One region of the Streptomyces sp. NPDC107559 genome, then DNA from elsewhere that is predicted to be linked to it. Evidence: predicted binding sites of a transcription regulator. Region 1 holds the regulator's gene; the other holds the start of a gene.
The links. Region 1 encodes HspR, which represses chaperone genes until heat shock. Its sites were predicted from a motif close to TTGAGNNNNNNNNNCTCAA; they were not measured.
Positions count from the first base shown of each region.

Region 1 (14,822 bases):
GAATTCGGCCCGGTCAGCCCAGTCGGGAGGGGTGTCCGCGCAAGACGTCCGAGGGGCTGCGATGGTGGTTTAGAGGGAATCATGAACTGTGCTGCCGCCACAGCGTTTTTACCCAACTTCGTGGGGTTTCCATCCCTCAGAGGGCCCGACAGCTCAACTGTTCAACCACGGCGTGCGCCGGAGCCCCACGGCGCACACCCGCGCGGTACGGGGCCCGAACGAATGTCCGGGCCCCGTCCGTCGGATACGGCTCCCCCTGCTGGAGCTCGGCTGCCCCGTGTCAGCCGCCTCCGCCGCATCCGCCCCCGCCGCCGCAGGACGACCCGCCCCCACACGAGTGACCGCCCCCGCACGAGTGACCGCCCGAATGGCCGCCCGAATGCCCACCGGAGTGGCCGCCGGAGTAGCCGTCCGAGGTCGAGCCGGGGACTCCCCCGCCGACCCACCAGCTGCTGTCGCTGCCGCTACCGCTGCCGCCGCGCCGACGGCTGACGCCGTACATCCGCGCCTTGCCGTTCCTGCGCGCCGAGGACGCGACGGCGCCCGCGAACAGGACCGCGGCGATCACCAGGATGATGCCGATGGCCATGGCGTCACCCTCCTTCCGGTTCCCCCGAAGCGGCCCCCCGTGGGCGCCTCGTTCCTTGCGTGGACTGGGAATGCCCGGCCGTCCGCACGGCCAAAGCAGAGTTGAGCAACTTCTGAGGGTGCCCACCGAAGGCGGGTTGAGGAACCCCGGAGCTTCGGCGCAGGATGACCGGCATGACCTCCAGCGCACGCCCCTTCCTCAACCGCCGGCTCGCCGAGTTCGGGACGACGATCTTCGCCGAGATGTCGGCGCTGGCCGTACGGACCGGGGCGATCAACCTGGGCCAGGGCTTCCCCGACACGGACGGACCCGAGGAGATCAGGGAGGCCGCGGTGCGCGCGCTGCGCGACGGCCTCGGCAACCAGTACCCGCCGGGCCCCGGCATCCCCGAGCTGCGCACCGCCGTCGCCGCGCACCAGCAGCGCCGCTACGGCCTGTCCTACGACCCCGACACCGAGGTCCTGGTCACGGCCGGCGCCACGGAGGCCATCGCCGCGGCCCTGCTCGCCCTGCTGGAGCCGGGCGACGAGGTGATCGCCCTGGAGCCCTACTACGACTCCTACGCGGCCTGCATCGCGATGGCGGGCGGCACCCGGGTGCCGGTCACCCTGCGCCCGCACGACGGCGCGTTCCGCCTGGACCTCGACGAACTGCGCGCCGCGGTCACCGACCGCACCCGTCTTCTGCTGGTCAACACCCCGCACAACCCGACCGGCACGGTCCTGACCCGCGAGGAGCTGACGGCGGTCGCGGAGCTGGCCGTGGAGCGCGACCTGCTGGTGGTCACCGACGAGGTGTACGAGCACCTCGTCTTCGACGGGGCCGAGCACCTGCCGCTCGCCGCCTTCCCCGGGATGCGCGAGCGCACGGTCACGATCGGCTCGGCCGGCAAGACCTTCTCCTTCACCGGCTGGAAGGTCGGCTGGGTCACCGCGCCGCCCGGCCTGGTCACGGCGGTGCGCTCGGCGAAGCAGTTCCTGACGTACGTGTCGGCCGGACCGTTCCAGTACGCGGTCGCCGAGGCGCTCGCCCTCCCGGACTCCTACTTCGAGTCCTTCCGCGAGGACCTGCGGGTCAAGCGCGACATCCTCGCGGCCGGCCTGAAGGAGGCGGGCTTCCAGGTCTACGACACCGCCGGCACCTACTTCGTCACCACCGACATCCGCCCGCTCGGCGAGAGCGACGGCTTCGCCTTCTGCCGCGCCCTGCCGGAGCGGGCCGGTGTGGTCGCCATCCCGAACGCGGTCTTCTACGACCACCGCGAGGCCGGCGCCCCCTTCGTCCGGTTCGCGTTCTGCAAGCGGACCGAGGTGCTGGAGGAGGCCGTGCGGCGCCTGAAGTCCCTGTCGGCCTGACGCCCTGCCGGCCCGACCGTCCGAGGCCCTGCCGGCCTGCCGGTCCGAGGCCGTGCGGGCGGCCGGGAGGAGCCGTGCGGGTCGGCCGGGAGGGGTCGTCCCGTGCGGTGGCCCGATCCACCCCGACGGCGGGCCGGTCCGTCTGCCAGGGTGTCGGCGGACCCGGCGGGAGCATGTCCGGACTCCGGCGTCACGCCGCCGCGCCGGGTGGTGGGCGAGCGCACCCGTCCGGCCGCGCCCTGCTCGCGCACCCCGGCGGCGCCCTTGCAAGGTGCGGGTGTGACTCACACCAGCGCCACCATGCTCCGCCTCGCGGTGCCGGAGCCCGAACGACGGGGCCGGGCCCGTCCGCGGCTGCCCCGTCCCCGGCTGCCCGACCCCCGGACGCTCCCGCCGCCGGGGGCCGCCACCGCCGTGGGCCTGTTCGTGGCCGCGCGGCTGGCCGGTGCCGCCGTGCTCGCCACGACCGCCTGGACCGGCGACAAGCAGCCGCTCGCCCTGCTCGGGCGGTCCTGGGACTCCCTGTGGTACCTGGGCATCGCCGCGCACGGCTACGGCCGCGTCCTGCGTCCGCAGCCGGGCGTCGTCCAGAGCGACCTGGCGTTCTTCCCGCTCTACCCGGCCCTCGTGCGCGGAGTGACGGCGCTCAGCCCGCTCGGCGGGGGCGGGGCGGGCCTGCTGGTGTCCTGGCTGGCGGCCGTGGCCGCGGCCTGCGGGATCTACCGGTGCGGCGCCCTGCTGCACGGCCGGGCCGTCGCCTGCACGCTGGTGCTGCTGTGGGGGCTGCTCCCGCACTCGGTCGTGCTGTCGATGGCGTACACGGAGCCGCTGCTCACGGCGTTCGCCGCCTGGTCGCTGTACGCGGTCCTCACCCACCGCTGGCTGTGGGCCGGCGCGCTGGCCGCGCTCGCCGGACTGTCCCGGCCCAACGGCTGCGCGGTGGCGGCGGCCGTCGTCGCGGCGGCCGTCTGCGAGGCCTGGCACGAGCGCCGCCGGCTCGGCCGGCTCTCCCCCGGGCTGTGGGCGGGCGCGGCACTCGCCCCGCTCGGCTGGAGCGCGTACCTCCTGTGGGTGGGCCGGCGCACCGGGGACCTGTTCGGCGGCTACTTCAGGGTGCAGGCGGGCTGGGGCTCCCGCTTCGACCTCGGCCACGACGCGCTCCGGTTCACCCGGATCCTCCTGCTGTACAAGGCCCGGTTCGTCTTCCCGATGTCGCTGGTGATCGTCGCGGCGGCGGTGCTCCTGTACGTCCTGCTGCTCCTGGACCGCCCCCCGCTGCCCCTGGTCGTCTACACCAGCGCCCTGATGGTGGTCGCCCTCGGCGGCGCGGGCTTCTTCGAGTGCAAGCCGCGCTTCCTGCTGCCCGCCTTCCCCCTGCTGCTGCCGCCCGCGCGGGCGCTGGTACGCACGGCGAGAGCCCGGCCCTGGCACGCGACCGCGGTGGTCGCCGCCCTGGCCGGGCTCTCGTTCGTCTACGGCGCGTACCTGGTAGCGATCGCGCACGCACCGCTGTAGGACCCGGGGACGGGCTGCCCCGCCCTGGGCCCCGGAGGCGGACTACTCCTCGCCTTCCTCGGGCTCCTCCGCGTCGTTGACTTCCTGCTCCAGGCCGAGCTGCTCCACGAGCCACTTGTCGAACTCGATGGCGGCCCGCACCCAGCTGACCGTCGACGACACGAAGTGCTCAAGGGCGACGCCGGTGCCGATCAGCATCTGGGCCTCGCCGATGAGGCGGACGGTGCCGTCGTCGTGCGTGTGCGTGTAGACCTTGGGCCACAGGGTGCGACGGTTCCAGTCGTCGATGGACTCCAGCAGCTGCGGCTTCTCGTCGATCTTGTGCGGACGGTCGTAGAAGGTCCGCACCGAGAACACCTGCTGGTCGGCCTCGCCACGGAACATGAAGTACGTGCGGAACTGCTCCCAGGGCGCCGCGAGGTCGCCCTCCTCGTCCACGACGTACTTCAGCTCCATCTGGTCGAGGAGCTGCTTCACGAGGTCCTGATCCGGGACGACGGGGCCCGCCGGTCCCTGCGGCTGCGGCTCGGGCTGGCCCCCGAAGTTCGGAATCGAGGACGGGTCGATGGTCACCGTGAATTTCCCTTCGTACGGATGCTGCCATCCTCTCCCATCCGGCACGGGGAGTGGCAACCCCGGCAAGGGCCTGTCGCGCGCCGGGGGTGTCATGATCTGGTCACCAACGGCAGGGGGTAGCTCGGATGCGCACGGTGTTGTGGGGCCTGTGGTGGCTGTGTCTGGTCTTCGTGGTCGTGATCGGCGGGTGGTTCGTCTGGCGGCTGGCCACCCTGGAGGGGAGCGACGAGCCCGCCGACACCATCAGCGCGGCCGACTGCGGCACGGCCATGGAGTTCGCGGGAGCCGCGATGCCCGCGGGCGCCCACGACGAGGACTGCCTCTCGCACACCTGGGGGGGCCAGTCGTACGACGGCACGTTCCGTATGCCGCGCCCGACGGTGGCCGGGTGGCTGGCCACGTCGTTCCCCGGCGGCGAGCGCCCGGCGATGTGCGACGCGGACCTGTGCGTGACGGTCTTCAAGGACCCGGGCGACGAGAGGACGACGGGCGCGTACGACGTGAGCGTCAGCGTGAGCTACGAGGGCGGTGCCGCCGGGGACACCGCCCTCGTCCAGTTCGACGCCTCCACGTACTGAGCGCCACCGCGTACCGGGCGGCACCGCGTCCGGCGCGGTGCCGCCCTTGCTTCACAGCGTCTTGCCGGTCGCCGGGCCCACGATGAGTCCGTCGCCGAAGGCATCCACCCGGACCGTGTCGCCGTCCTTGACCTCGCCGGACAGGATCTCCCTGGCCAGCCGGTCGCCGATGGCCGTCTGGACCAGCCTGCGCAGCGGCCGGGCGCCGTAGGCCGGGTCGTTGCCCTCGTCGGCGAGCCAGGCCAGGGCCTCGTCGGTGATCTCCAGGGTGAGCCGCCGCTCGGCCAGCCGTCTGGCGAGCCGGTCGATCTGGAGGCGGGCGATCCGGCCCAGCTCCTCCTTGGACAGGGCCGAGAAGACGACCAGGTCGTCGAGCCGGTTGAGGAACTCCGGCTTGAAGGACGCCCGGACCACCTCCAGCACCTGCTGCTTCTTCTCCGCCTCGCCCACCGTCGGATCCACCAGGAACTGACTGCCCAGGTTCGAGGTGAGCACCAGGATGACGTTGCGGAAGTCGACCGTGCGGCCCTGGCCGTCGGTCAGCCGGCCGTCGTCCAGCACCTGGAGCAGGACGTCGAAGACCTCGGGGTGCGCCTTCTCCACCTCGTCCAGCAGGACGACGCTGTACGGGCGGCGGCGGACCGCCTCGGTGAGCTGGCCGCCCTCCTCGTAGCCGACGTAGCCGGGCGGGGCGCCGACCAGCCGGGCCACGCTGTGCTTCTCGCCGTACTCCGACATGTCGATGCGGATCATCGCCCGCTCGTCGTCGAAGAGGAAGTCCGCGAGCGCCTTGGCCAGTTCGGTCTTGCCGACGCCGGTCGGGCCGAGGAAGAGGAAGGAGCCGGTGGGCCGGTCCGGGTCGGAGATGCCCGCGCGGCTGCGCCGCACCGCGTCGGAGACGGCCCGTACGGCCTCGGACTGGCCGATGAGCCGCTTGCCGAGCTCGTCCTCCATGCGCAGCAGCTTCTGCGTCTCGCCCTCCAGCAGGCGGCCCGCCGGGATCCCGGTCCAGGAGGCGACGACGTCCGCGATGTCGTCGGAGCCGACCTCCTCCTTGACCATGGTGTCCCGGGAGGCCTCCTCCTCGGCCTCGGTCGCGGCCTCCAGGTCGCGTTCCAGGGACGGGATCTCGCCGTACAGCAGCTTGGAGGCGGTGTCGAAGTCACCGTCGCGCTGGGCCCGTTCGGCCTGGCCGCGCAGGCCGTCGAGCTTCTCCTTCAGCTCACCGACCCGGTTGAGGGACTGCTTCTCCTTCTCCCAGCGGGCGGTGAGACCGCGCAGCTCCTCCTCCTTGTCGGCGAGGTCGCGGCGCAGCTTCTCCAGCCGCTCCCGGCTCGCGGCGTCGGTCTCCTTGCCGATCGCCAGCTCCTCCATCTTCAGCCGGTCCACGACCCGCTGGAGCTCGTCGATCTCGACCGGGGAGGAGTCGATCTCCATGCGCAGCCGGGAGGCCGCCTCGTCGACGAGGTCGATGGCCTTGTCGGGCAGGAAGCGGGAGGTGATGTACCGGTCGGACAGGGTGGCCGCCGCGACCAGCGCGCTGTCGGCGATCTGGACCTTGTGGTGGGCCTCGTAGCGTCCCTTGAGCCCGCGCAGGATGGCGATGGTGTCCTCGACGGTCGGCTCGGCGACCAGCACCTGCTGGAACCGCCGCTCCAGGGCCGGGTCCTTCTCGATCCGCTCCCGGTACTCGTCCAGCGTGGTGGCGCCCACCATGCGCAGCTCACCGCGCGCGAGCATGGGCTTGAGCATGTTGCCCGCGTCCATGGCGGAGTCGCCGCCGGCGCCCGCGCCCACGACGGTGTGCAGCTCGTCGATGAAGGTGATGATCTGGCCGTCCGAGTTCTTGATCTCGGCGAGGACGGTCTTCAGCCGCTCCTCGAACTCGCCCCGGTACTTCGCTCCGGCCACCATGGCGCCGAGGTCCAGCGCGACCAGCCGCTTGTTCTTCAGGGACTCGGGCACGTCCCCCTTGACGATCCGCTGCGCGAGGCCCTCCACGACGGCGGTCTTGCCGACGCCGGGCTCGCCGATGAGCACCGGGTTGTTCTTGGTGCGGCGGGACAGCACCTGCACGACCCGCCGGATCTCGTGGTCCCGTCCGATGACGGGGTCGAGCCTGCCCTCCCGCGCGGCCGCGGTGAAGTCGGTGCCGAACTTCTCCAGCGCCTTGTACTGCCCCTCGGGGTCCGCGGTGGTCACCCGGCGTCCGCCCCTCGACTTGCGGAAGGCTTCCTGGAGCTGCTCCGCCCCGGCTCCGCGCCGGGAGAGCACCTCGCCGGCGGCGCCTCCCTTGGCGGCGGTGCCGATCAGCAGGTGTTCGGTGGAGACGTAGTCGTCGCCGAGGTCCTGGGCGCGCCGCTGGGCGTCGGCGAGGACGGCGAGCAGTTCACGGTTGGGCTGCGGGGGCGCGACGGTGGAGCCGGTCACGCTGGGCAGCTGGGCCAGCACCCGTTCGGCGTCGGCGCGCACGGCGGCCTGGTCCGCGCCCACGGCGGCCAGCAGGTCGATGATGTTCTCGTTGTCCTGCCCCGCGAGCAGCGCGAGCAGGAGATGGGCGGGGGTGAGGTCCGGATGGCCCTCGGACACGGCCCGGCTGCCGGCCGCGTTGATCGCGTCCCGACTCCTGTTGGTCAGCTCGGCGTCCACGTTCGCGTTCTCCTCCCAGCGTCGGCGTACTGCCCACGTCTCCCGGTCCTGACTCAACCAACGTACACAAAGTTGAGTCTATTCCGCTCAAGAAGAGCCCGGGAGGTCGCGGGGGACTAAATTCCCGGGCATGGCCGCATATCCGCAGAACCCGGGCAGCCCGGACCAGCCGTATCTCGCCTTCTGGCGGGAACGGCACCTGTGCACCCTGACGACGACACGCCAGGACGGCACACCGCACGTCGTACCCGTCGGAGTGACATACGACCCCGAGGCGCGATTGGCTCGGGTGATCACGAACAAGGCGAGCGCGAAGGTGGCGCACGTGAACGCCGCGGGGGCGGCGGGCGCGCCCGTCGCGGTGTGCCAGGTCGACGGCCGCCGCTGGGCCACGCTGGAGGGCCGGGCCTTCGTACGCACCGATCCGGAGCGGATCGCGGAGGCGGAGCGGCGCTACGCCGAGCGCTACGAGCGGGTGCCCGCACCCAACCCGTCCCGCGTCGTGATCGAGATCGAGCTGACCCGGGCGATGGGGCGGGGCTGAGGAGGCGGGGCGAGCTCCGGGGGAACAGCGGCGGACGATCCTTTTCGGTCACCCCTGGAACGCGTCTATTCCCGGAAATATCCCGTAAAACTGCAGCGGGGTCACCGTGTTCAGGTCACGGTGACGCCGCTGCGGGGGGAAGTACCTGCGCGATCTTTTACGACGGGGGAATCGCGTCAGGCACTGCGGGGGGTGGCCGAGATGGTCCTGATGTCAGGAACGTCCGGCTCCGCAAGCCGGTGGTCCCGCCGATCCAGGTTCACAAAGATCATTCCGTACCGGATGGCACACCGCACGGGCTGCGGCGCGCCGCGAGGCCGTCGCAGGCACCGGTACGCCCGCACGTCCTCGTCCTCGTCCCGCGTGACGACGACCGGCTCACCGAAGACGGTCACCATCAGCGAGTCGCCGCTGTGGGGGATGGCGGTGACCAGGTCGATGAAGTGCCAGCCGGAGCGGTAGGCGGTGGCCATCTCACGTCGGAAGGAGCGGTCGTCGGGTGGGGTGGTCACGTCAACTCCACACGGTGTCATTCGGTGTGACGACGGTGTCGCCGTCGCCGGCCGCGGCGTTGGCACCCGGCACTGACCAGACGGTGTCCGCCCGAGCGTCACCCTTCGCACCAGAGAGGCCACTCAGCGTTCCGAAGGCCACAACGGCGGAGAAGGCGGCGACAAGCACCGAGCGAAGCATTCTCTTACGCATAGTCGGCTTCGTCCTCACTTGAAGGTCCCCTCTTCCCCCGTCGAGTAAGACGATGGCTCATTCGGGCACGTCATGGCCACAGAATCAATGCATCATGTTCCTGCATGTTCAGGGTCCTGGGGGGTGGAGATTTGGCAACGAATCGGACTAACGAGACACATCCTCACGCCTTGACGGAATTGTGCGAGGAGGGCGGGCGTCTCTACGCGAACGCGCTGCGCACGGGGCGAATCGCCCGCGCCGAGGTGGAGGCCGCTCCGTGCCTGATGGAGTTCGCCCTGCTGCACCCCGACCCGGACGAAACGAACTGGCTGCTCCCGGTTCCCCCCTCGGTCGTCCTGGCCCAGCGCCTCAACGCCATAGAGCGCGAGATCAGTGAGCGGCGGCGGCTGTCCACCGACCTGGCCGGGGCCTTCGAGCCGTTCATGGCCCTGAGCGCCCAGGTGACGGCGGCCACGGACTCCGTCCGGGTGCTGGAGGGGCTCGACCGGATCAACGCGGCACTCGACCTGGCCACCGCCCAGTGCCAGCACGAGGTGCTCACGGTCCAGCCGAGCGCCCGCCACCCGGAACGCAGACTCATCGAGGGACTGGAGCGCGACCGGCCGCTGATCGAACGCGGGGTGCGCATCCGCACCCTGTACCAGCACACCGCGCGCTACAGCCCCGAAAGACTCGCCTATGTCGACCAGTTCGCCGACGGGAAGGCGGAGTACCGCACCATCGACGAACTCGTCGAGCGGCTGATCATCTGCGACGAGACCGTGGCCTTCATCCCGGTCCGCGAGGACCGCCAGGTCGCCCTGGAACTGCGCCACCCCGGGCTGGTCAGCTACCTGGTCAAGGTGTTCGAGTTCATGTGGAACCGCGCGGTGCCGCTGAGCGCCGGCGCCCCCTACGAGACCGCCCCCGACGGCATCACCGACATCCAGCACTCCATCGCCAAACTCCTGGTGGAGGGACACGTGGACGAGGCCATCGCGCGCCGGCTGGGCATGAACGTACGCACCTGCCGGGCCCACATAGCCAAACTGGCCACCGCCCTGGGCAGCGGCAGCCGCGCCCAACTCGGCTATCTGATAGCCCAGTCGGGAATTCTCAACCAGGACCACCCCGTCCCGGCCGAAGACGGCAGCACGTGACCCGAGCGCCCTCGCCCGGCCCCCTCACAGGGCGGTCGGCGACCCCTGGTCGGGCAGGACGACCTGCGGCACACCGGGGGTCGGCGCGGAGCCGACCAGGCCGACCTGGGCGATCCTGACCCCCAGTTGGGTGCGGCTCGCCGCGCCCAGCGTCTCCGAGAGCCGCGCGATGTGCGCACGGCAGGTGCGGACGCTGATGCCGAGGCGCTCCGCGATCACCGCGTCCTGATGCCCCTCCGCGAGCAGCGCCGCGATGGACTGCTCGCGGTGCGAGATGCCTTCGATGCCGGTGTCGGGCAGCGGGGCGGTGAGCGGGATCGCCAGGCGCCAGAAGCGTTCGAAGACCGTGGCGAAGTAGCCGACCAGGGCCGGGTGCCTGAGTTCCAGGGCCATCGTGTGATCGGCGTTGGCGGGGATGAAGGCGACCGTGCGGTCGAACAGGATGAGCCGGTCGACGACCTCGTCGAGGGTGCGCGCCTCGACCGTGTCGCCCATCAGCTCCAGGTAGTTGAGCAGACCCTGCCCGTGCCGGGCCACGTGGTTGTACAGGTCCCGCATGCGCACCCCGCGCCCGCGCAGCGTCAGCGCCCGGTGCAGCCCCTCGGACAGCTCGGCCTCGCGGCGGATGCCGCCCGGCTGGACCGTCAGCACCTCCGTCGTGCAGGCCTCGGTCGCCTCGTCCATCGCCGTCTGGATCCGGGACAGGCCCTCCAGGACCCGGATCGAGCTGCCCTCGGTGCCGGAGGACGGCAGCCGGCCGCCCAGGCCCGCGTACCACTCGACGGCCGCGACCGCCGCGCCCACCCGGTGCCGGCTCGCGCTGACCTCGTCGTGCACCGCGCGCAGCAGCCGGGTCATGACCTCCTGCGGTGCGGTCGGCACCAGCCAGTCCATGTCGTCGGGATCCGGGTGCAGCAGGGCCAGTTCCAGCAGACAGGGCACCGGGTCGGCGTCACGACGGCGCACCCGTCCGCGCCGTACGGCCCGGGAATACACCCGATCCCCGGCCTCGCACAGTCGGTCGGCACCGTGTGGATGCTGCTCCGTCCCGTGCCCGGCCATCGCCCGTCCCACCCCCGGTTCCAGCCTCTTCCGCAGGCGCCACTATGCGCGGACCCTACCTGCTCCGCAACACGGCTTCCCTCGGCCCGACCGTGGGAAACAGCTGGTTCGTCCTGCTTTCCGCCCACCGCCGACCATCGCATCGCCACAAGCTGACGGTGGTGTTCCGTACCCGGCCGGTACTCGGTGGAATCCACTCCCCCGGGTGACTGCCGTCCATGCGTTCCCGTCGTGTCCGCCCTCTCCCCTTTCGGCCCCGACGGCCCGACACTTCACCTATGCCGAAAGGGCGCCTGCCGAGGGCACTCACGTGGACGACGCTGGCCGCGGCGCTGACGCTGCCTGTCGCGGGCTGCGACGCGGGGGGCGGGAGTCCGGCGGGTCCGTCGCCCTCCGCGGCCGCACAACGGCCTTCCAGGGCTTACAAAGATGGACACCTCACGTTCACCTTGCTGTCCCTGCGCTGTGGCCTTACGGCTGTCTCGGGATCGCATAGTGAGGCGCAACCCGACGGCCAGTTCTGTGCGATCCGGCTGCGGGTGGAGAACAAGGACCCCGAGTTCCACACGTACGTGGTCGCGCGGCAGCGCCTGGAGGGCGTCGCCGGCCGGCGCGGCCGGGCGGACACCTTCGCGATGGCGGTACGGCGTCAGCACGACCAGGTCGAGATCGGCGGCCACGATCTCGTCGAGGTCGAGATCTGGTACGACGTGCCGCGCGACGCGAAGGTCACGGGCGTGCGCGTCTCGGGCGACCGCGACCGGGCCGGCTTCATGGACAGCCGTCCGGTGGAGCACGCCCCGGAGGGCGTGCTCATCCCGATGAAGCCACTCGTGGGCTGGTGAGGCGTCCTGGGACCGGTGAGGCCTCCAGGGGCCGCTGAGGCGCTCGCGGGCCGCCGAGACGGGCTCGTGAGCCGTTCGCGGGCCGGTGCGGCGCCAGGGCCTACTTGAGCCCGATCGCGGAGCAGGCCGCCTTGTAGTCGGCCGTGCAGATGTCGGACACCTTGTAGATGCCGTCCGCGACGACGGTGTCCTTGATGTTGTCCTTGGTCAGCGCGACCACGCTCACCAGCAGCGAGGGGATGTTCTTGTTCGTGGGGCTGTCGACCTTGTCACGGGTCAGGGCGTCGAACTGGATGTCGTGACCCTGGATCCGGGCGACGGCCATCTGCGCGGCGGCCTCGGCCTCCTCCGGGTACGACTTGTAGATGCTCATGTACTGCTGGCCGGCGACGATCCGCTGAACACCCGCCAGCTCCGCGTCCTGGCCGGTGATCGGCGGCATGGTGGTGACGCCCGCCGCCTTGAAGGCCTTGATGACACCGCCGGCCATACCGTCGTTGGCCGCGTAGACGCCTGCGATGTTGCTCTTGCCTATCCGCTCGATCGCCTTGGTCATCTTGGCCTGGGCCACGTCGGGGTTCCAGTCCTTGGTGTCCCAGGTGTCGGCGATGACCACCTTGCCGTCGAGCTCGGCGAGCGCGCCCGCCTTGAACTGCTTGGCGTTCGGGTCGGTGGGCGAGCCGTTGACCATGACGATCTTGCCGGAGGAGTTGTCCACCTGCTCGGCCAGGGTGCGGCCCTGCACCTCGCCGACGAGCTCGTTGTCGAAGGAGATGTACGCGTCGATCGGGCCCTCGGACAGGCGGTCGTAGGCGATGACCGGGATGCCCGCGTCCTTGGCCTTCTTCACCATGCCCGCGATGGCGTGCGAGTCGACGGCGTCCAGCAGGATGATGTCGACCTTGTCGTCGATCATCTTCTGCATCTGGGTGGCCTGCACGTCCGCGTCGGAGGCGGCGTTGGCGTAGGCGGTCCGGCCCTGGCCGTTGGTCAGGGAGGCGACCTTCGCCTTGATGATCGGGTAGTCGAAGTCCGCGTAACGCGTGTTCGTCTTCTCCGGCATCAGGATGCCCACCGTGACGTCGTTGCCCTTCGTCGGGCTCGCTTCGGCAGCGTCCCCCGATGCGTTGAGCATGCCGCAGCCTGCCAGCGAGAGGGTCATAGTGGACGCGGCCACGGATAGGGCGATACGACGCATTCGGGGGCTCACTTCAAGTGCGATCCGGACATGGGTACGACATGGTGACCCAGGTGTCTGAAAAGACAACGCGTCCGCAATGGTCGGCGTCAAGCCGAAGCACTTAACGAGATAGCAACATCATGCTCCGCTTCGCTCACAGTCGGTCGCGAAGGCCCTGCCGATTCTTCACCAAACGGTCTTTTATGGTCCCTTCACTCAATGGAAGTTCACGGAAAAGTAAAGTTTCACACAACCCGTCGCCGCTCCGTCAATCCATGATCACGAAGGGTCCCGGCATCCGCCCGGACCCCGCCGCCGGACGCACGCGAAGGGGCCCGGGAGATCTCCCGGGCCCCTTCACACACGTGCCGTCGCGTCGTACCGCCGCGTCGCGGCCGTCAGTCCGAGGACCCCTGCCGCTTCGGCCGCCAGACCACCAGCGCGCTGGTCTGCTGGACCTCCTGGTACGGGACCAGGTCCCGCCGGTAGGAGGCGTGCACCGCGGCCTCGCGCTGTCGCATCGCGGCCGCCGCGCCCTCCAGCGCCGCCTCCATCTCCGCGACGCGGGACTGGAGCGCCGCGACCTGGTTCTCCAGTTCGATGATCCGCTTGATGCCGGCCAGGTTGATGCCCTCGTCCTGCGACAACTGCTGGACGGTGCGCAGCAGTTCGATGTCGCGGGCCGAGTAGCGCCGACCCCGTCCGGCGGTGCGGTCGGGGGAGACCAGACCCAGGCGGTCGTACTGACGCAGCGTCTGCGGATGCAGACCGGAGAGCTGGGCCGCCACCGAGATGACGTAGACCGGGGTCTCCTCGTTCAGTTCGTACGGGTTACGCCGACGGCCGTCCATCACGCTCAAGCTCCCTTCGCGGCCTCGAACAGCTCCGCCCGCGGGTCCTCCCCCGCGGTCGCCTCGCGATACGCCTCCAGTGCGTCACGAGCATTCCCCGACAGGTCCTTCGGAACACTCACCTCGACGGTGACCAGCAGGTCGCCGCGGGTGCCGTCCTTGCGGACCGCGCCCCTGCCACGGGCGCGCATGGTGCGGCCGTTGGGGGTGCCCGGGGGCAGCTTCAGCGTCACCGGCGGGCCGCCGAGGGTCGGAACCCGCACCTCGCCGCCGAGCGCCGCCTCCGTGAACGTCACCGGGACGGTGACGGTGAGGTTGTCGTCCTTGCGTCCGAACACCGGGTGCGCGTCGACGTGCACGACGACATACAGGTCGCCCGCAGGTCCGCCCCGCTCGCCGGGCGCGCCCTTGCCGCGCAGCCGGATCCGCTGCCCGTCGGTGACACCCGCCGGGATGCGGACCTGCATGGTGCGCGAGGACTTGGCACGGCCGCTGCCCTTGCACTCCATGCAGGGGTGCTCGGCGATCAGGCCGCGGCCCTTGCAGTCCGGGCAGGGGTCCGTCAGCGAGAAGCCGCCGCCGGAGCCCCGCGCCACCTGTCCGGTGCCTACGCAGGTCGGGCACACCCGCGGGGTGCCGTTCTTGTCGCCGGTGCCGGAACAGGCCTTGCAGGCCTGCTGCGAGGTCATCCGCAACGGGACCGTCGCGCCCTCGATCGCCTCGGTGAAGCTGAGGGTGACCTCGGTGTCGATGTCCTGGCCGCGCCGGGGCTGGGCGCGCGTGCCGGTGCCCGCGCCGCCCCGGTTGAACAGGCCCCCGAAGACGTCGCCGATGCCGCCGCCGAAGCCGCCGGCACCGCCGCCGCCCTGGGGGCCGCCGCCGAAGAGGTCGCCCAGGTCGAAGTTGAAGTTGCCGCCGCCCGCGCCCGGTCCCGGGCGGAACCCGCCGGCACCGAAGAGGGCGCGGGCCTCGTCGTACTCCTTGCGCTTCTTGGGGTCGCCGAGGACGTCGTTCGCCTCGGAGATCTCCTTGAACCGCTCCTCGGCCTTGTCGTTGCCCTTGTTGGCGTCCGGGTGGAACTCGCGGGCGAGCTTCCGGTACGCCTTCTTGATCTCGGCCTCGGTCGCGTCCTTGGGGACGCCGAGGACCTTGTAGTAGTCCTTCTCGATGAAGTCCTTGGTGCTCATCCCCGACGCCCCTCCTTCCGCTTCCGTGTCTGAGCGTCAGCCCT
Region 1 covers NZ_JBVKBD010000003.1:254,384-269,205, forward strand. The annotation lists gene ACZ7OY_RS12600 (hypothetical protein) at 281-589, opposite strand; gene ACZ7OY_RS12605 (pyridoxal phosphate-dependent aminotransferase) at 754-1,944, shown strand; gene ACZ7OY_RS12610 (hypothetical protein) at 2,245-3,459, shown strand; gene ACZ7OY_RS12615 (YbjN domain-containing protein) at 3,502-4,032, opposite strand; gene ACZ7OY_RS12620 (hypothetical protein) at 4,161-4,613, shown strand; gene clpB (ATP-dependent chaperone ClpB) at 4,665-7,262, opposite strand; gene ACZ7OY_RS12630 (pyridoxamine 5'-phosphate oxidase family protein) at 7,393-7,806, shown strand; gene ACZ7OY_RS12635 (hypothetical protein) at 7,983-8,318, opposite strand; gene ACZ7OY_RS12640 (helix-turn-helix transcriptional regulator) at 8,616-9,653, shown strand; gene ACZ7OY_RS12645 (helix-turn-helix transcriptional regulator) at 9,678-10,715, opposite strand; gene ACZ7OY_RS12650 (DUF4352 domain-containing protein) at 10,994-11,560, shown strand; gene ACZ7OY_RS12655 (sugar ABC transporter substrate-binding protein) at 11,661-12,758, opposite strand; gene ACZ7OY_RS12660 (heat shock protein transcriptional repressor HspR) at 13,139-13,591, opposite strand; gene dnaJ (molecular chaperone DnaJ) at 13,597-14,778, opposite strand; gene grpE (nucleotide exchange factor GrpE) at 14,815-14,822, opposite strand, start outside.

Region 2 (14,822 bases), on a different contig from region 1:
TTACGGGGCGCGGTGCTCATCGGCCACTCCCCGTCGGCTCGCTCTCCAGGGATTTCCGCAACTCGCTGCGGAGTTCGGGGGTCAGGACGTGTCCGGCCCGGCCGACGAAGAGCGCCATGTGGTACGCCACCACGCTCATGTCGCACTCCGCGGCTCCGTGGACGCCGAGCAGCGAGCCGTCGCTGATCGACATCACGAACAGGCTGCCCTCCTCCATGGCGATCATGGAGTGCTTGACCGTGCCGAAGTCCATCAGCTTGGCGGCGCCGACGGTGAGGCTGCCGATGCCGGAGACGATGGTGGCGAGGTCGGCGGAGGAGCCGCGTGGCCCCTTGGGCCTGTCGTCGAAGGCCTCGCGGGCCTCGGCGTTGCGGCCGGGGTCGGAGGACAGCAACAGCAGGCCGTCGGAGGAGACCACCGCGACCGACTGGATGCCTGGCACCTCCTCCACGAGGTTCGTCAGCAGCCAGTGCAGGTTCCGGGCCTCACTGCTCAGGCCGAAGGTACTGGTCGCGGTCAACTGCGTGCCTCCTCGACTGTGCCCCCCGTGGCGTCATCGCCAACTGCGTTCCGTGCGGGTGTCGCTGGTGTCGCTGGTGCGGCCGGTGCTGCTGGTCGGGCAGGCGCTGCCGGTTCCGCGGGTTGCGCGGCCGCCGCGGTCGGGACCTCGTTGCGGCCCGTCTGCTCCGCGATCTCCGCCGCCACCTCGCGGTGGCCGGCCTCCGCCCCCCGGCGGAAGCCACCGAGGCGGCGACGCAGCGCCTCGGCGTCGACGGATCCGCTGCGCTGCCTCGGTCCCGAGACGGGTGCGGTGATCTTCGGGGTGCGCTTGGGCAGCCCCTTGCTGGTGACAGGCTCCTCGGTCTCGTCCGGGGTGCGCTGGTGGCTGTCGGGGCCGATGGCGTAGGGGTCGGCGGGCGGACCCGCGGCGGGCGCCGCCGGGACGGCGGGCGCCGCCGGGACGGCGGGCGCCGCCGGGACGGCGGGCGCCGCCGGGACGGCGGGCGCCGCCGGGACGGCGGGCGCGACGGGCGCGGGCCGCTCGGGTGCCGGTGCCGGCTCCGGCTCGGCCGCGGGAGCCGGGATGAACAGCTCCATCGTGGTCTCGGCGGGGGACTCGGCAGGCATGCCGGGTCGCGCCTGCGCGGGAGCCGGTACCTGCGCGGGAGCCGGTGCGGGCTCCTCCGCCGGGGCGGGCGACGCGTCGGCCTCCGGTGCGGCCGCCTCCGGTACGGCCGCCTCCGGTACGTCGGTGTCGGCGGCCGGGTCGGCGTCCGTGGCGGGTGCGACCGACGTCGGTACGCCCGCCTGCGGTACGCCCGCCTGCGGTGCGTCCGCCGCCGGTGCCTCGGCCTGCGGTGCGGCTGTCTGCGGTACGTCCGTCTGCGGTACGTCCGTCTCGTCGTCCGTGGAGGCTCGTACCGCCTGCTCCGCCAGGCTCACCAGCGGGTCGCGGCCGGCCGAACGGCCGCGCAGGACGTTGGAGTTGGCCTCCGCGTCGGCGCCCGGCAGCGCGTAGCCCTGCGCACCGCCGGCCGATGACCCGGCCGACGGGACGGCGGCCGCCGGGGCCGCGGCGAACAGGGTCTGCGGGAGGGCCACCACGGCCGCGATGCCGCCCTGCTTCTGCGCCCGCAGCTGCACGCGTACGTGGTGCCGGTGGGCCAGGCGGGCCACGACGTACAGGCCGAGCCCGAGACCGTCCGCGCCCTCCTGCTCGTAGGGGGAGGCCGGGTCGAAGTCGGCGAGCCGGGCGTTGAGGCGGGTCAGCCGCTCCTCGGTGGTGCCGATGCCCTCGTCCTGGACGGAGAGCATGACCTCGCCGTTCTCCAGGAGCCAGGCGGAGACCTCCACGGGCACGTCCGGCGGGGAGAACGAGGTGGCGTTCTCCATGAGTTCGGCCAGCAGGTGCGAGAGGTCGTCGGCCGCGAAGCCGGCGACGTGCGCGTTCGGCGGCACCGCGGCGATGCGGACGCGCTCGTAGCGTTCGATCTCGCTGACCGCCGCCCGTACGACGTCCACGAGCGGGACGGGCCCGGCGTGCTGCTGGACGTGTTCGGTGCCGGCCAGCACCAGGAGGTTCTCGCTGTGCCGGCGCATGACCGTGGCGAAGTGGTCGAGCTTGAAGAGGGTGGCCAGCCGGTCGGGGTCCTGCTCGCGCTCCTCCAGGCCCTCGATGACGGCCAGCTGCCGCTCGACGAGGCCGAGGGTGCGCAGCGCGAGGTTGACGAAGGAGCCGCCGATGCTGGTGCGCAGCCGCTCCAGCTGGGCGGCGGAGCCGGTGAGCTCGGAGCGCAGCTCCTCGCGGGCGTCGGCCATCTTCTGGCGCTGGCCGACGAGGTGCTTGCGGTCGGTCTCCAGGGTGGTGATGCGCTCCTGGAGGGCGACCGCGTGCGCGTGCAGGGCGTTGACGGACCGCACGACCTGGGCGAACTCGTCGTTGCGGCCGGTGAACTTGACGGGTTCCTCGGCGGCCGGCTCGGCCGCCCCCGCCAGCCGGGCCGAGCCGCGGCGCAGCACGGACAGCGGCCGGGTCAGGGAGCGTGCCATGCCGGTGGCGATACCGACGGCGACCAGCATCAGCACGCCGAGCGCGGCGACGCGGATCTCCAGCGCGGTGACGTCGTCGTCGCGCAGCAGGCCGAGGTCCTTGGTGCGGTGGTCGTAGAGCGAGGACTCCGCGCCGCGCATCAGCTCGATCCGGGCGGTGAGCGCCGCGTCGAGCTTCTTGATGCTGGTGTTGAGCTCGCTGTCGGACAGCTCCGGCCGGTCGGTGAGGCGGGCGAGGTACTTGTCGGCGCTGTCGACCTCGGGTCCGGTGACCGTCGAGTCGTAGGTGTCGACGGTGGCCTTCGGCGCGGTCTCGTGGAAGTCGGCGAGGGCCGCGTCGGAGCGCACCCGGGCCTGCTGGGCGGCGGCGGTGAGGGCGTCGCGCTGCTTGGTGTCGGCGCCGGAGGAGACCGGGACCGTGTCCGTCAGGCCGGTGGTGGGGTTGTAGACCGACTCGGTGCTGGTCGGCACGTTCAGCGCGGCCAGGAGCAGCCCGCGGGCCGCCGCGGCCTGCTGTACGGCGGAGTCGAGCTCGGCGAGGGCGTGGGCGCCGGAGCCCGCGCGGGTGGGCATCCGGTCGGCGAGGCGCTCGGCGAGACGGTGGAGTTCGGTGATGGCGGCGGAGTACGCCCCATGCGTTTCGAGAGCGCTGCTCTTGCCGGTGAGCGCCGCTCTGCGTACGGCCGCGACATCGTCGAGGTCCGCGCGCAGCGAGGCGGGCACGTCCGGATCGGCGCGCAGTTCCTCCACCAGCCGGTCGACCCGGGCGCTGCGGTCCTCGGCGGGCGCCTTGGACTTGGGCCGCCCGGCCGCGACGTAGGAGGTGATCTCGTCCCGTTCGTCGGCGAGCGAGTGGGCCAGCACCAGGGCGTCCTGGGTCTGGCCGGCCAGCGTCACCAGATCCTGGGAGTCCTTGAGCCGCCCCGAGGCGGCCAGCACCGTCGGGGCTCCGGCGGCGGCTATGGCCGCGGCCACGACGGCCACCGCGACGATCAGCCGGTTACGTACGTGGGTGGGACGGCCCTTGCCGACGGAGGAGCTCTGCGCGCCCCCTTCGGAGGCCGACTTCTTGTCTGCGCGCCGAGGCCGCGTCTTCTGCACCGGTGCTCGCATTCCTGACTCGTGTACCCATGGGTCCGGATGACGTTCCGTCAATCGGCTCGTACAACGTCCCCCGCATTCTCGGCTTCACCCGAACCGGGGGGGCACTCCTCAATCGGCTCCCGACCCTCCCAGTGCCGGTGGGCAGCGGCCCGGCATCACCTGACCCGCCACCCGAAGGAGTGAACATCGGAGGGGAGTTGGTGGGCAAGTTCCCCCGGCGCCCGCGACAGCGGTGGGCGGCGGGCCGGTTGGACGTGGGCGGCGGGCTTTGGCAGTATTCGCCGCCGCACCTTCCCGGAACGTGTCATTCCGCCGCAAATCAGGCGGCTGACCTGCACCGGTGCGCCGATCCGGCGGCCGATGCCCCCCTTTCGCGCAAGTTGTGAAGAGGTGGTGCAGACTGGCTGAATGCGTACGGAACTTGTCTCGGAGCCCGGTCAACCCGACCGCCCCAACGAGGACTTCGCGAGCATCGGACTACCCGCATCCGGGCAAGGTGGCGCACTCGTCGTCCTGGACGGCGTGACACCACCACGGAGCGCGACGGGCTGTCTGCATTCGGTCCCCTGGTACACGGCGCGCCTCGGGGGCGCCCTGACCGAAATGATCATTTCCCTCACCGATGTCCCGCTGACCGGGATTCTCGCCCGCGCCATCGCCCGTACCGCCTCGGCCCACGCGGACACCTGTGACCTTTCTCACCCGCGTACGCCGCAGGCAACCGTGGTCCTCGCCCGCTGGTCGCCGGAGGCGGTCGCGTACCTGGTGCTCTCCGACTCGGCGCTGCTGCTCCGGGCCCCCGACGGGACGGTCACCCCGGTGCTGGACGACCGCATCGCCCGGCTGCCGCGCGCCTCTCTGACCACCGACGCCGTGGTGGACGCGACCGTCCGCAACAAGGAGGGCGGCTTCTTCACCGCGGCGGCCGATCCGTCCGTGGCCGCCCGTGCCGTGACCGGCAGCGTGCCCCGCGCCCAGGTCGGGGCGCTCGCCGCGCTGACGGACGGCGCGACGCGCTGGGTGGAGAAGTTCCGGGAGGGCGACTGGGCGGACTGCCTCGCCCTCGTACGGAAGGAGGGGCCGGGGGCCCTGGTGGACCGGGTGCGGACGCTGGAGAGCGCGGACGTCGACCGCCGCTTCCTGGGCCGCAGCAAGACACACGACGACGCGACGGTCGTGTACGTGGAGTTCTAGACCGTCACAGGGTGGAGCGCAGGGGCGGGCGCGCGGTGGGGCGGGGCCCGCGCGCCCCCGGGCGGGGCACGGCGGCCGTCAGCGCTCCATACCCCGGTTCAGCTGCTGGAGCAGTCGGGCCAGTTCGGCGACCTCGCCGCGGTCCCAGTGCGCGAGCTGGTTCACGTACCGCGCCCGGCGGGCCTCGCGCACCTTGCCGACCCTGCTGCGGCCCTCCGGGGTGAGGTCCACCAGCCAGGCACGGCCGTCCGCCGGGTCGGGTTCGCGGGCGACCAGGCCGAGCTCCTCCAGGGCACGCAGCTGACGGGACATGGTGGCCTTGCCCACGCCGATGTAGCCGGCGAGCTCCGTGGCGCGCAGCCGGCCGCACTCCTCCAGCCGTACGAGGAGTCCGTACGCGGCGGGTTCGAGGTCCGGGTGGACCTCACGGGCCATCTCGCCCTGGTTGGCCCTGGCGCGCCGGAACAGCACCGTCAACTCGCGCTCCAGGGACAGGAATTCCTGGTCCACACCAATTCGCGACGTCTGCGCGTCATCTCGACGCGCGTTGCCGTTTCCGTGCTCATGCACGTCAGCACCCCTGATCCGGTTTCCCGTTCCTGAAAGTTATCGCCAGAATCCGTCATCGCCGCAGCTCCGTCAGTATTTCGCAGGCGTAGACCAACGGCGTCACCCAGACCCCCTTCCAGTACCTCTTCTACGTGCGTAGCGTCTTCGTCAGGCAACGCATGGCATGCCCACGCCACAACTGTGGGTGATCCGGCTCCTCCCCCCGCACCGCCAAGCCTCGGAGGCACGTCATGCCCGTGCACAGACCCGGCTCCATCCCCCCGCGCGCCGCCACCGCCGCCGTCGCGCTCCTGCTCGCAGCCTTCTCCCTCACCGTCCCCGTCTCCGCGCAGGCGGCCGACGTCCCGGCCCGCGGCTCCGCCTACATGGGCATCGGCGTCCTCGGCCACGACGGCGCGCACGGCTCCCCCGCGCCCGGCCTCGCCACCCAGACGGAGGGCGTGGACGTCTCCGGCCACCAGGGCAACGTCGCCTGGTCGACCCTGTGGAGCAGCGGGGTCAAGTGGGCGTACACCAAGGCCACGGAAGGCACGTACTACACGAATCCGTACTTCGCCCAGCAGTACAACGGCTCCTACAACGTCGGCATGATCCGCGGCGCGTACCACTTCGCCACCCCCGACACCACCAGCGGCGCCGCCCAGGCCAACTACTTCGTCGACCACGGCGGCGGCTGGTCCAAGGACGGCAGGACGCTGCCGGGCGCCCTCGACATCGAGTGGAACCCCTACGGCGCCGCCTGCTACGGCAAGACGACCAGCGCAATGGTGAGCTGGATCGCGGACTTCCTGAACACCTACAAGGCCCGCACCGGCCGGGACGCCGTGATCTACACGGCCACCAGCTGGTGGACCCAGTGCACCGGCAACTACGGCGGCTTCGCCTCGGCCGACCCGCTGTGGATCGCCCGGTACGCCTCGGACGTCGGGACGCTGCCCGCCGGCTGGTCGTACTACACGATGTGGCAGTACACGTCGTCCGGCCCGACGGTCGGCGACCACGACAAGTTCAACGGAGCCCTGGACCGGGTGGTCGCGCTCGCCAACGGCTGACCCGCACCCGTGACCGTCCGCACCCGCGCAGGGCGAAGGCCCGGGTCACCCGCACGGTGACCCGGGCCTTCCCCGTCCGGTGCCCGCCGACCGGCGCCCGAGGTCAGGCGGCCACCGGCACCTCCGGCGACGCGCTGCTCGTGGCCGGCGCCAGCGCCAGCTCCAGGACCTGGCGGACATCGGTGACGGCGTGGACGTCGAGCCGGTCCAGCACCTCCGCCGGGACGTCGTCCAGGTCGGGCTCGTTGCGCTTCGGGATGATCACCGTGGTGACCCCCGCCCGGTGCGCGGCGAGCAGCTTCTGCTTCACCCCGCCGATCGGCAGCACCCGCCCGGTCAGCGAGACCTCGCCGGTCATCGCCACGTCCGTACGGACCAGCCGGCCGGACAGCAGCGACGCGAGGGCCGTCGTCATCGTGATGCCGGCGCTCGGGCCGTCCTTGGGGACCGCGCCCGCCGGGAAGTGGATGTGCACACCCCGGTCCTTCAGATCGGCGACGGGCAGTTCCAGCTCGGCGCCGTGCGAGCGCAGGAAGCTCAGCGCGATCTGCGCCGACTCCTTCATCACGTCGCCCAGCTGACCGGTGAGGGTCAGGCCCGCCGCGCCCGTCTCCGGGTCGGCCAGCGACGCCTCGACGAAGAGGACGTCGCCGCCCGCGCCGGTGACCGCGAGCCCGGTGGCGACACCGGGGACGGCCGTGCGGCGCTCGGCCGGGTCCTGCGCGGACTCCGGCACATGGTGCGGTCGCCCGATCAGCGCGCGCAGGTCGGCGTCGGTGACGGTGAGCGGAAGCTCCCGCTCGCCCAGTTCGTGCTGGGCCGCGACCTTGCGCAGCAGCCGGGCCAGGGACCGCTCCAGGGTGCGTACGCCCGCCTCACGGGTGTACTCGCCGGCGAGCTTGCGCAGCGCGCTCTCGTCCAGGGTCACCTCGTCGGCGCCGAGTCCGGCCCGCTCCAGCTGGCGCGGCAGCAGGTGGTCCCGGGCGATGACGACCTTCTCGTCCTCGGTGTAGCCGTCCAGGCGGACCAGCTCCATCCGGTCCAGCAGCGCCTCCGGGATGGCTTCCAGCACGTTGGCGGTGGCCAGGAACACCACGTCGGAGAGGTCGAGTTCGACCTCCAGGTAGTGGTCGCGGAAGGTGTGGTTCTGGGCCGGGTCGAGGACTTCGAGCAGGGCCGCGGCCGGGTCGCCGCGGAAGTCGGAGCCCACCTTGTCGATCTCGTCCAGCAGGACCACCGGGTTCATGGACCCGGCCTCCTTGACCGCCCGCACGATCCGGCCGGGCAGCGCGCCGACGTACGTACGCCGGTGGCCGCGGATCTCGGCCTCGTCGCGGACGCCGCCGAGGGCGACCCGGACGAACTTGCGGCCCATGGCATGGGCGACCGATTCACCCAGACTGGTCTTTCCGACACCGGGCGGGCCCACCAGGGCGAGCACGGCACCGCCGCGCCGGCCGCCGACGACACCCAGGCCGCGGTCCGTACGGCGCTTGCGCACCGCCAGGTACTCGGTGATCCGCTCCTTCACGTCGTCAAGACCGGCGTGCTCGGCGTCCAGGACCGCCTTGGCGCCCTGGATGTCGTAGGCGTCCTCGGTCCGCTCGTTCCAGGGCAGTTCGAGGACGGTGTCGAGCCAGGTGCGGATCCAGGAACCCTCGGGCGACTGGTCGCTGGAGCGCTCCAGCTTGTCGACCTCCTTCAGGGCCGCCTCGCGGACCTTCTCGGGCAGGTCGGCGGCCTCGACCCGGGCGCGGTAGTCGTCGGACTCCTCGCCCTCCTTCTCGCCGTTCAGCTCGCGCAGTTCCTTGCGCACGGCCTCCAGCTGGCGCCGCAGCAGGAACTCGCGCTGTTGCTTGTCGACGCCCTCCTGGACGTCCTTCGCGATCGTCTCGGCCACGTCCTGCTCGGCGAGGTGGTCGCGCAGCTGCTGGGTGGCGAGCTTCAGCCGGGCCACCGGGTCGGTGGTCTCCAGCAGCTCCACCTTCTGGTCGGTGGTCAGGAACGGCGAGTAGCCGGAGTTGTCGGCGAGCGCGGAGACGTCCTCGATGGCCTGCACCCGGTCCACCACCTGCCAGGCGCCGCGCTTGCGCAGCCAGGCGGTCGCCAGGGCCTTGTACTCCTTGACGAGTTCGGTGACATGGCCGGGCAGCGGCTCGGGCACGCTCTCGTCGATGCGGGTCGCCTCGACCCACAGGGCCGCGCCCGGTCCGGTGGTGCCGGCGCCGATGCGCACGCGGCCGCGGCCGCGGATCAGCGCGCCCGGGTCGCCGTCGGCCAGCCGCCCCACCTGCTCGACGGTGCCGAGCACACCGGTACCCGCGTACGCCCCGTCGATCCGTGGCACCAGCAGCACCCTGGGCTTGCCGGGCTCCGAGCGCGCGGCGGCCTGGGCGGCCTCCACCGCGGCCCGCACGTCGGCGTCGTTCAGATCGAGCGGCACCACCATTCCGGGCAGCACGACCTCGTCGTCGAGCGGCAGCACAGGCAGAGTGAGCGGTGTGGACGTCGAAGCCATGATCTCCCCTTCGGCATTCAAGTTGAGCTATGCCGACTCAATGCACCTGAGCCTCCGAATGTTCCCCACCGGGTGTTCGCTCTGAGCGATCGGCTGTGCCGCAACGGGTGACACCCGGCACAACACCACCGGCCTCCGTCTCCTTCCGTCCTCACCTCCCCGTTCCCCCTCCTCCCCGCCGCGGCTCCGCCCGCCTTCCGCTCCCCCGCCCCGCACGCCCCGCGAAAAGGTGTTGCCCGTGCCCGGTCCCCCGCCCGTACGTTCTTTCCCATGACGGAGACCCAGAGCCTGCTCGACGCCTACGACGCCCAGTTGCGCTGCGCCCCGCCGCCCGGAGTCGCGTACGAGTACGACGGCCCGCTGCTCCGCCTCGACCTGGGCTTCCGCGGCTTCGTCAGCGGACCGCGCGATCTGGGCGGCCTGCGAGGGCGCGAGGTCGACGAGCTGATCGCGCGACAGCGGGACCTCTTCGCGGCCCGCGGGCAGGCAGTGGAGTGGAAGGTGCGCGGGCACGACAGCCCGGCCGATCTCACGGACCGGCTGCGCGCGGCGGGCTTCGAGCCCGAGGCTCAGGAGACGGTCCTCATCGGATCCGTGACGCGGCTGGCGGCGGAATCACCCGCCGCACCGGACGGCGTCACCGTGCGCCAGGTCACCGCGGACGCCGACCTGCGCCGGGTGGCGGCCCTGGAGACGGCGGTCTGGGGCCTGGACCTGAGCTCGATCGCCGACGACCTGATCGGACGCGTGGCCCGCGCTCCGGAGGAGATCGCCGTCCTGGTCGCCGAGGCGCGGGGCGAGGTGGTCTGCGCGGCCTGGCTGACCTTCCGCCCCGGCAGCGAGTTCGCCTCGCTGGCGGGCGGCTCGACGCTGCCCGAGTGGCGCGGCCGGGGGATCTACCGCGCCCTGCTGGCCGCCCGCGCCGAGATCGCCGCCGCCCGGGGCGTCCCCTATCTGCACGTGGACGCCTCCGACGACAGCGAGCCCATCCTGCGCCGGCTCGGCTTCCGGGCGGTGACCACGACGACTCCTTACGTCTGGTCACCGCGGTAGGCGGGTCCTTGCGTGCGGCCACCGCGACAGGCGGGTCCTTACGCGCGGCCACCGCGACAGGCAGGGCCTTACGCGCGGCCACCGCGACAGGCAGGGCGGCGGGAGGTCACCGCGACAGGCGGGTCCTCACGCGCGGCCACCGCGACAGGCAGGTCCTCACGCGCGGCCACCGCGACAGGAAGGGCGGCTGGAGGTCAGCGCGCCGCCACCGTGGCGGCGCGGCCGTGGTGCCAGCGGCGCGTCACCGGCCAGGTGGCGCAGCCGACCGCCAGGGACAGCAGGTGCCCCCAGTTCGTCATCGGGTCCGCGAACCCGATCAGGTCGCGCACCAGCATCGCGGCGAACACCACGAGCAACGGCCGGCCCAGCCACGGGGCGAGCAGACCCGTCAGGGCGCCGACACCGGCGGCGACCCCGAAGCTGATGCCGTAGTCGAGGCGGTGCAGGGAACTGGCGGGGAGACGGCCGGCCAGGACGGCCAGTCCCACCGGAACCTCGGTCGCGAGGGTCGCCGTGACATGCCCGAGCAGGAAGACACCTGCCGTGCGCAGTCCTCCTATCCGCCGCTCCAGGGCGGTGAGGACGAGCAGACAGCAGATCGCGTAGACGGACAGGACCCCGCCCGCGATCCACAGCGCGCTGGCCAGCAGGACCAGCACGGGGGTGCGCACAAGGTGCGCCACGTCGGTGCTGGAGCCCTGGTGGAGGGTGTGCACCAGGGCGGGATCGGCGTAGGACGTGATCAGTGAGGTGACGGCCAGCACGGCCGTGAAGGCGAAGGCGAACGGCGTTCCGGTGGGGGTGGGGAGCAGCCGCCAGGGACGCGGGCGCAGCCGCACCCCCGCGGCCGGACCTGCCGCCGAACCCGCCGAACCCGCCGAACCCCTGGCCGGACCCGCCGCCGGACGCGCTTCGGGCACCGCCTCGGGCGCCGCCGCGTACGGGGTCTCGGACGTGGTCGCCACGGCCGGGATCCACTGCCTGGGCATCCCGCCCAGCAGACCGGAGGTGTCCGCGAGCGCCGGGCCCGAAGCCGCGGCATCCGCATCCGGGGCGTTCGGGAGGGAGTCGTCCGGATCCGCCGGGGAGGCGGCGGTCGCAGTCCGTTCCACGGTGAGGCGCTCCTTCCGGTTCGCCCCCACCCTTCGCGCACCACGGGGTCACTGTCTATGACCGGCGCCACGCACACGCCGATTCACAGCAACCTCCAATACAGCCTCCCGCGTCCGGCACGGCGCGGTACGGCACAGGAGCGGTACCCGGTGGCGGCGCCCGCGTACCGAGATGACTCCACGCGGGTGTGCCGCTGCGCCGGAGCAAATCCGTCAACGATCCGTCAGCAAAGTGCCAGGATGGGCCGATGCCCACGTCATACGACACTCCCGAAGTCCTGGACCGCCGCGAGGGCCCGTACGGCGAGGTCGTACTGCGCCGCCAGGGCGGGCTGTTGCAGATCATCGCCAACGGCTGCTTCCTGATGGACACCTCGGACGGCCGCTCGGAGCGGCTGCTCGTCGACGCGGCGCTCGCCGCGCTCGACGGCTCGCGCCGGCCGTCCGTCACCCGCGGTCACGACCGGCCGGCCGTGCTGGTCGGCGGTCTGGGGGTCGGTCTCTCGCTCGCGCACGCCGCGGCGAACCCGCGCTGGGGCCGGATCACCGTCGTGGAGCGCGAGCCGGCCGTCATCGACTGGCATCGCTCGGGCCCTCTGTCCGAAACCACCCGCGAGGCGCTCGCGGACCCGCGCACGGAGATCGTCCAGGCGGATCTGCTCGACTACATCGATGAGGCATTCGACACATTCGACGCACTGTGTCTCGACATCGACAACGGGCCGGACTGGACCGTCACCGAGGGCAACCAGGGCCTCTACGGCCCGGCCGGGCTGGCGAGTTGTGCGAGCGCGCTGAGATCCGGCGGGGTGCTGGCGGTGTGGTCGGCGCAGCCGTCTGCCGAATTCGAGGAAACCTTGCGAAATACCGGGTTCACACAAGTACGTAGCGAAGAGGTACCAGTTGCCCGGGGTGTTCCGGACGTCGTCCACCTCGCCGTCCGACCTGGATAGCAAAGCCGCGGTGACTCCCCGTACGCTGCATCCCTGACGCGGATCATTCAAGCGTCAATCGCAAGCAGGCGCAGACCGAGGAATCACCCCACTGATTCCGGAGAGCACACTCAGGGGCGGGCGATGGAGCAGACACATACCTCCCACAACGGGACGGCCACGGCGACTCAGGGCGCCCAGCGGCGGGTCCTGGTGGTCGAGGACGACTCGACGATCGTCGACGCCATCGCGGCCCGACTTCGCGCCGAGGGATTCCTGGTGCAAACCGCGGGAGACGGCCCGGCGGCCGTCGACACCGCCGAGGCATGGCAGCCCGACCTGCTGATCCTCGACATCATGCTGCCCGGTTTCGACGGTCTGGAGGTCTGCCGTCGTGTGCAGGCCCAGCGGCCGGTGCCGGTGCTGATGCTGACCGCGCGTGACGACGAGACCGACATGCTGGTCGGGCTCGGCGTGGGCGCCGACGACTACATGACCAAGCCGTTCTCGATGCGGGAGCTGGCCGCGCGGGTGCATGTGCTGCTGCGCCGGGTCGAGCGGGCCGTCGTGGCCGCCTCGACACCGCGCAGCGGCATACTGCGCCTCGGCGAGCTGGAGATCGACCACGCGCAGCGCCGGGTGCGGGTGCGCAGCGAGGACGTCCATCTGACGCCCACCGAGTTCGACCTGCTGGTGTGCCTGGCGAACACCCCGCGCGCGGTGCTCTCCCGTGAGCAGCTGCTGGCGGAGGTGTGGGACTGGGCGGACGCCTCCGGCACCCGTACGGTCGACAGCCACATCAAGGCGCTGCGCCGGAAGATCGGCGCCGAGCGGATCCGCACCGTGCACGGTGTGGGCTACGCGCTGGAGACCCCGACGCCATGAGCGACGGACGGTCGGCCGCACGGAAGAGCCCCAGGGGCGAGCCCTGGGGTGGCGTACGCCCGTTCTCGATCAAGACCAAGCTGGGTGCGCTGGTCGTCATATCCGTGCTGATCACGACCGGGCTGTCGATGATCGCGGTGCACACCAAGACCGAGCTGCGCTTCATCACGGTCTTCTCGATGATCGCCACACTGCTCATCACGCAGTTCGTGGCGCACTCGCTCACCGCGCCGCTGGACGAGATGAATACGGTCGCCCGGTCCATCTCGCACGGCGACTACACCCGCCGGGTGAGCGAGAAGCGCCGGGACGAGCTCGGCCACCTGGCGCAGACGATCAACGTCATGGCCGACGAGCTGGAAGCGCAGGACCTGCAACGCAAGGAGCTGGTGGCCAACGTCTCGCACGAGCTGCGGACGCCCATCGCGGGGCTGCGCGCGGTGCTGGAGAACGTCGTGGACGGCATCTCGGTGGCGGACACCGAGACGATGCGCACCGCCCTGAAGCAGACCGAGCGGCTCGGGCGGCTGGTGGAGACGCTGCTGGACCTGTCCCGGCTCGACAACGGGGTCGTACCGCTGCGCCAACGGCGTTTCGAGGTCTGGCCGTATCTGTCCGGGGTGCTGAAGGAGGCCAACATGGTCGCCTCCGCGCGCGCGAGCATGGCCTCCGGCTCCGGCAGCCACACCCGTACGGACGTCCATCTCCACCTGGACGTGTCCCCGCCGGAGCTGACCGCGCACGCGGACCCCGAGCGCATCCACCAGGTCGTGGCCAACCTCATCGACAACGCGGTCAAGCACAGCCCGCCGCACGGCCGGGTGACGGTCCGGGCGCGCCGCGGGGCGCTGCCGGAGTCGCTGGAGCTGGAGGTCCTGGACGAGGGGCCCGGCATCCCCCGCTCGGAGTGGCACCGCGTCTTCGAGCGGTTCAACCGGGGAGCCGTCCGCCGGCCGCACGGTCCGGGCAGCGACGGCGGTACGGGACTGGGGCTGGCGATCGCCCGGTGGGCGGTGGATCTGCACGGCGGCCGCATCGGCGTGGCCGAATCCGACCGGGGGTGCAGGATTATCGTCACTCTCCCGGGACTGTCATCTGTGCCAAGTTGACGTAAAGTGCGAACCGGAGCCACAAGATCCACGGGCGTCCGCGCTGACGGACACGTGTGATCAGGCACAGGCCCACGTCAACGGCGTGCGAGGCCTCCTTCGACGAACCCTGACGCATCACCCACGTAGCGGAACCACATGTGTTTCCCGCCATTTCCAGGGCCGAAACACACTTTCTGATGTGACTTACGCGACGTTGAACCGGCCCGACCTGACCTTCCCGGCCACGGGGGCGTAGCCTTTATTTCCGCTGTCCATCACCTTGTGAAGCGGAAGAGGGCGGTTGCCGCCGTGTCGCCACAGTCCCCCAGTAACGCATCGAGCCTCTCGACCGACGCAGACCAAGCGGGCAAGAACCCCGCTGCCGCGTTCGGCCCCAACGAGTGGCTCGTCGACGAGATCTATCAGCAGTACCTCCAGGACCCGAATTCGGTAGACCGTGCCTGGTGGGACTTCTTCGCCGACTACAAGCCGGGGACGGCTACCTCCCCGGCGCCGGCGGGCACTGCGGCCGCGGGGGCCGCAGGAGCCACCGCCCCGGCACCCGCCGCCCCGGCCCAGGCCGCGCCCGCCGCCGCTCCGGCGGCCCCGGCCGTGCCCGCGCCGGCCCAGGCTCCCGCGAAGCCCGCCGCCGCCGCTCCGGCGCCCGCGGCCGCTCCGGCGAAGCCCGCCGCCGCGGCCCCGGCCGCCAAGGCGAAGGCCGCTCCGGCCGCCGAGGCCCCGGAGGGTCCCGAGTTCGTGAC
Region 2 covers NZ_JBVKBD010000009.1:322,110-336,931, reverse strand. The annotation lists gene ACZ7OY_RS26760 (DUF742 domain-containing protein) at 1-20, opposite strand, end outside; gene ACZ7OY_RS26755 (roadblock/LC7 domain-containing protein) at 17-520, opposite strand; gene ACZ7OY_RS26750 (sensor histidine kinase) at 517-3,651, opposite strand; gene ACZ7OY_RS26745 (protein phosphatase 2C domain-containing protein) at 4,063-4,848, shown strand; gene ACZ7OY_RS26740 (MarR family winged helix-turn-helix transcriptional regulator) at 4,927-5,418, opposite strand; gene ACZ7OY_RS26735 (lysozyme) at 5,649-6,470, shown strand; gene lon (endopeptidase La) at 6,574-8,988, opposite strand; gene ACZ7OY_RS26725 (GNAT family N-acetyltransferase) at 9,259-10,041, shown strand; gene ACZ7OY_RS26720 (rhomboid-like protein) at 10,236-11,153, opposite strand; gene ACZ7OY_RS26715 (spermidine synthase) at 11,402-12,106, shown strand; gene ACZ7OY_RS26710 (response regulator transcription factor) at 12,230-12,970, shown strand; gene ACZ7OY_RS26705 (HAMP domain-containing sensor histidine kinase) at 12,967-14,079, shown strand; gene ACZ7OY_RS26700 (multifunctional oxoglutarate decarboxylase/oxoglutarate dehydrogenase thiamine pyrophosphate-binding subunit/dihydrolipoyllysine-residue succinyltransferase subunit) at 14,371-14,822, shown strand, end outside.
Region 2: the regulator HspR is predicted to act here: its motif matches at 9,011-9,029, upstream of lon (endopeptidase La).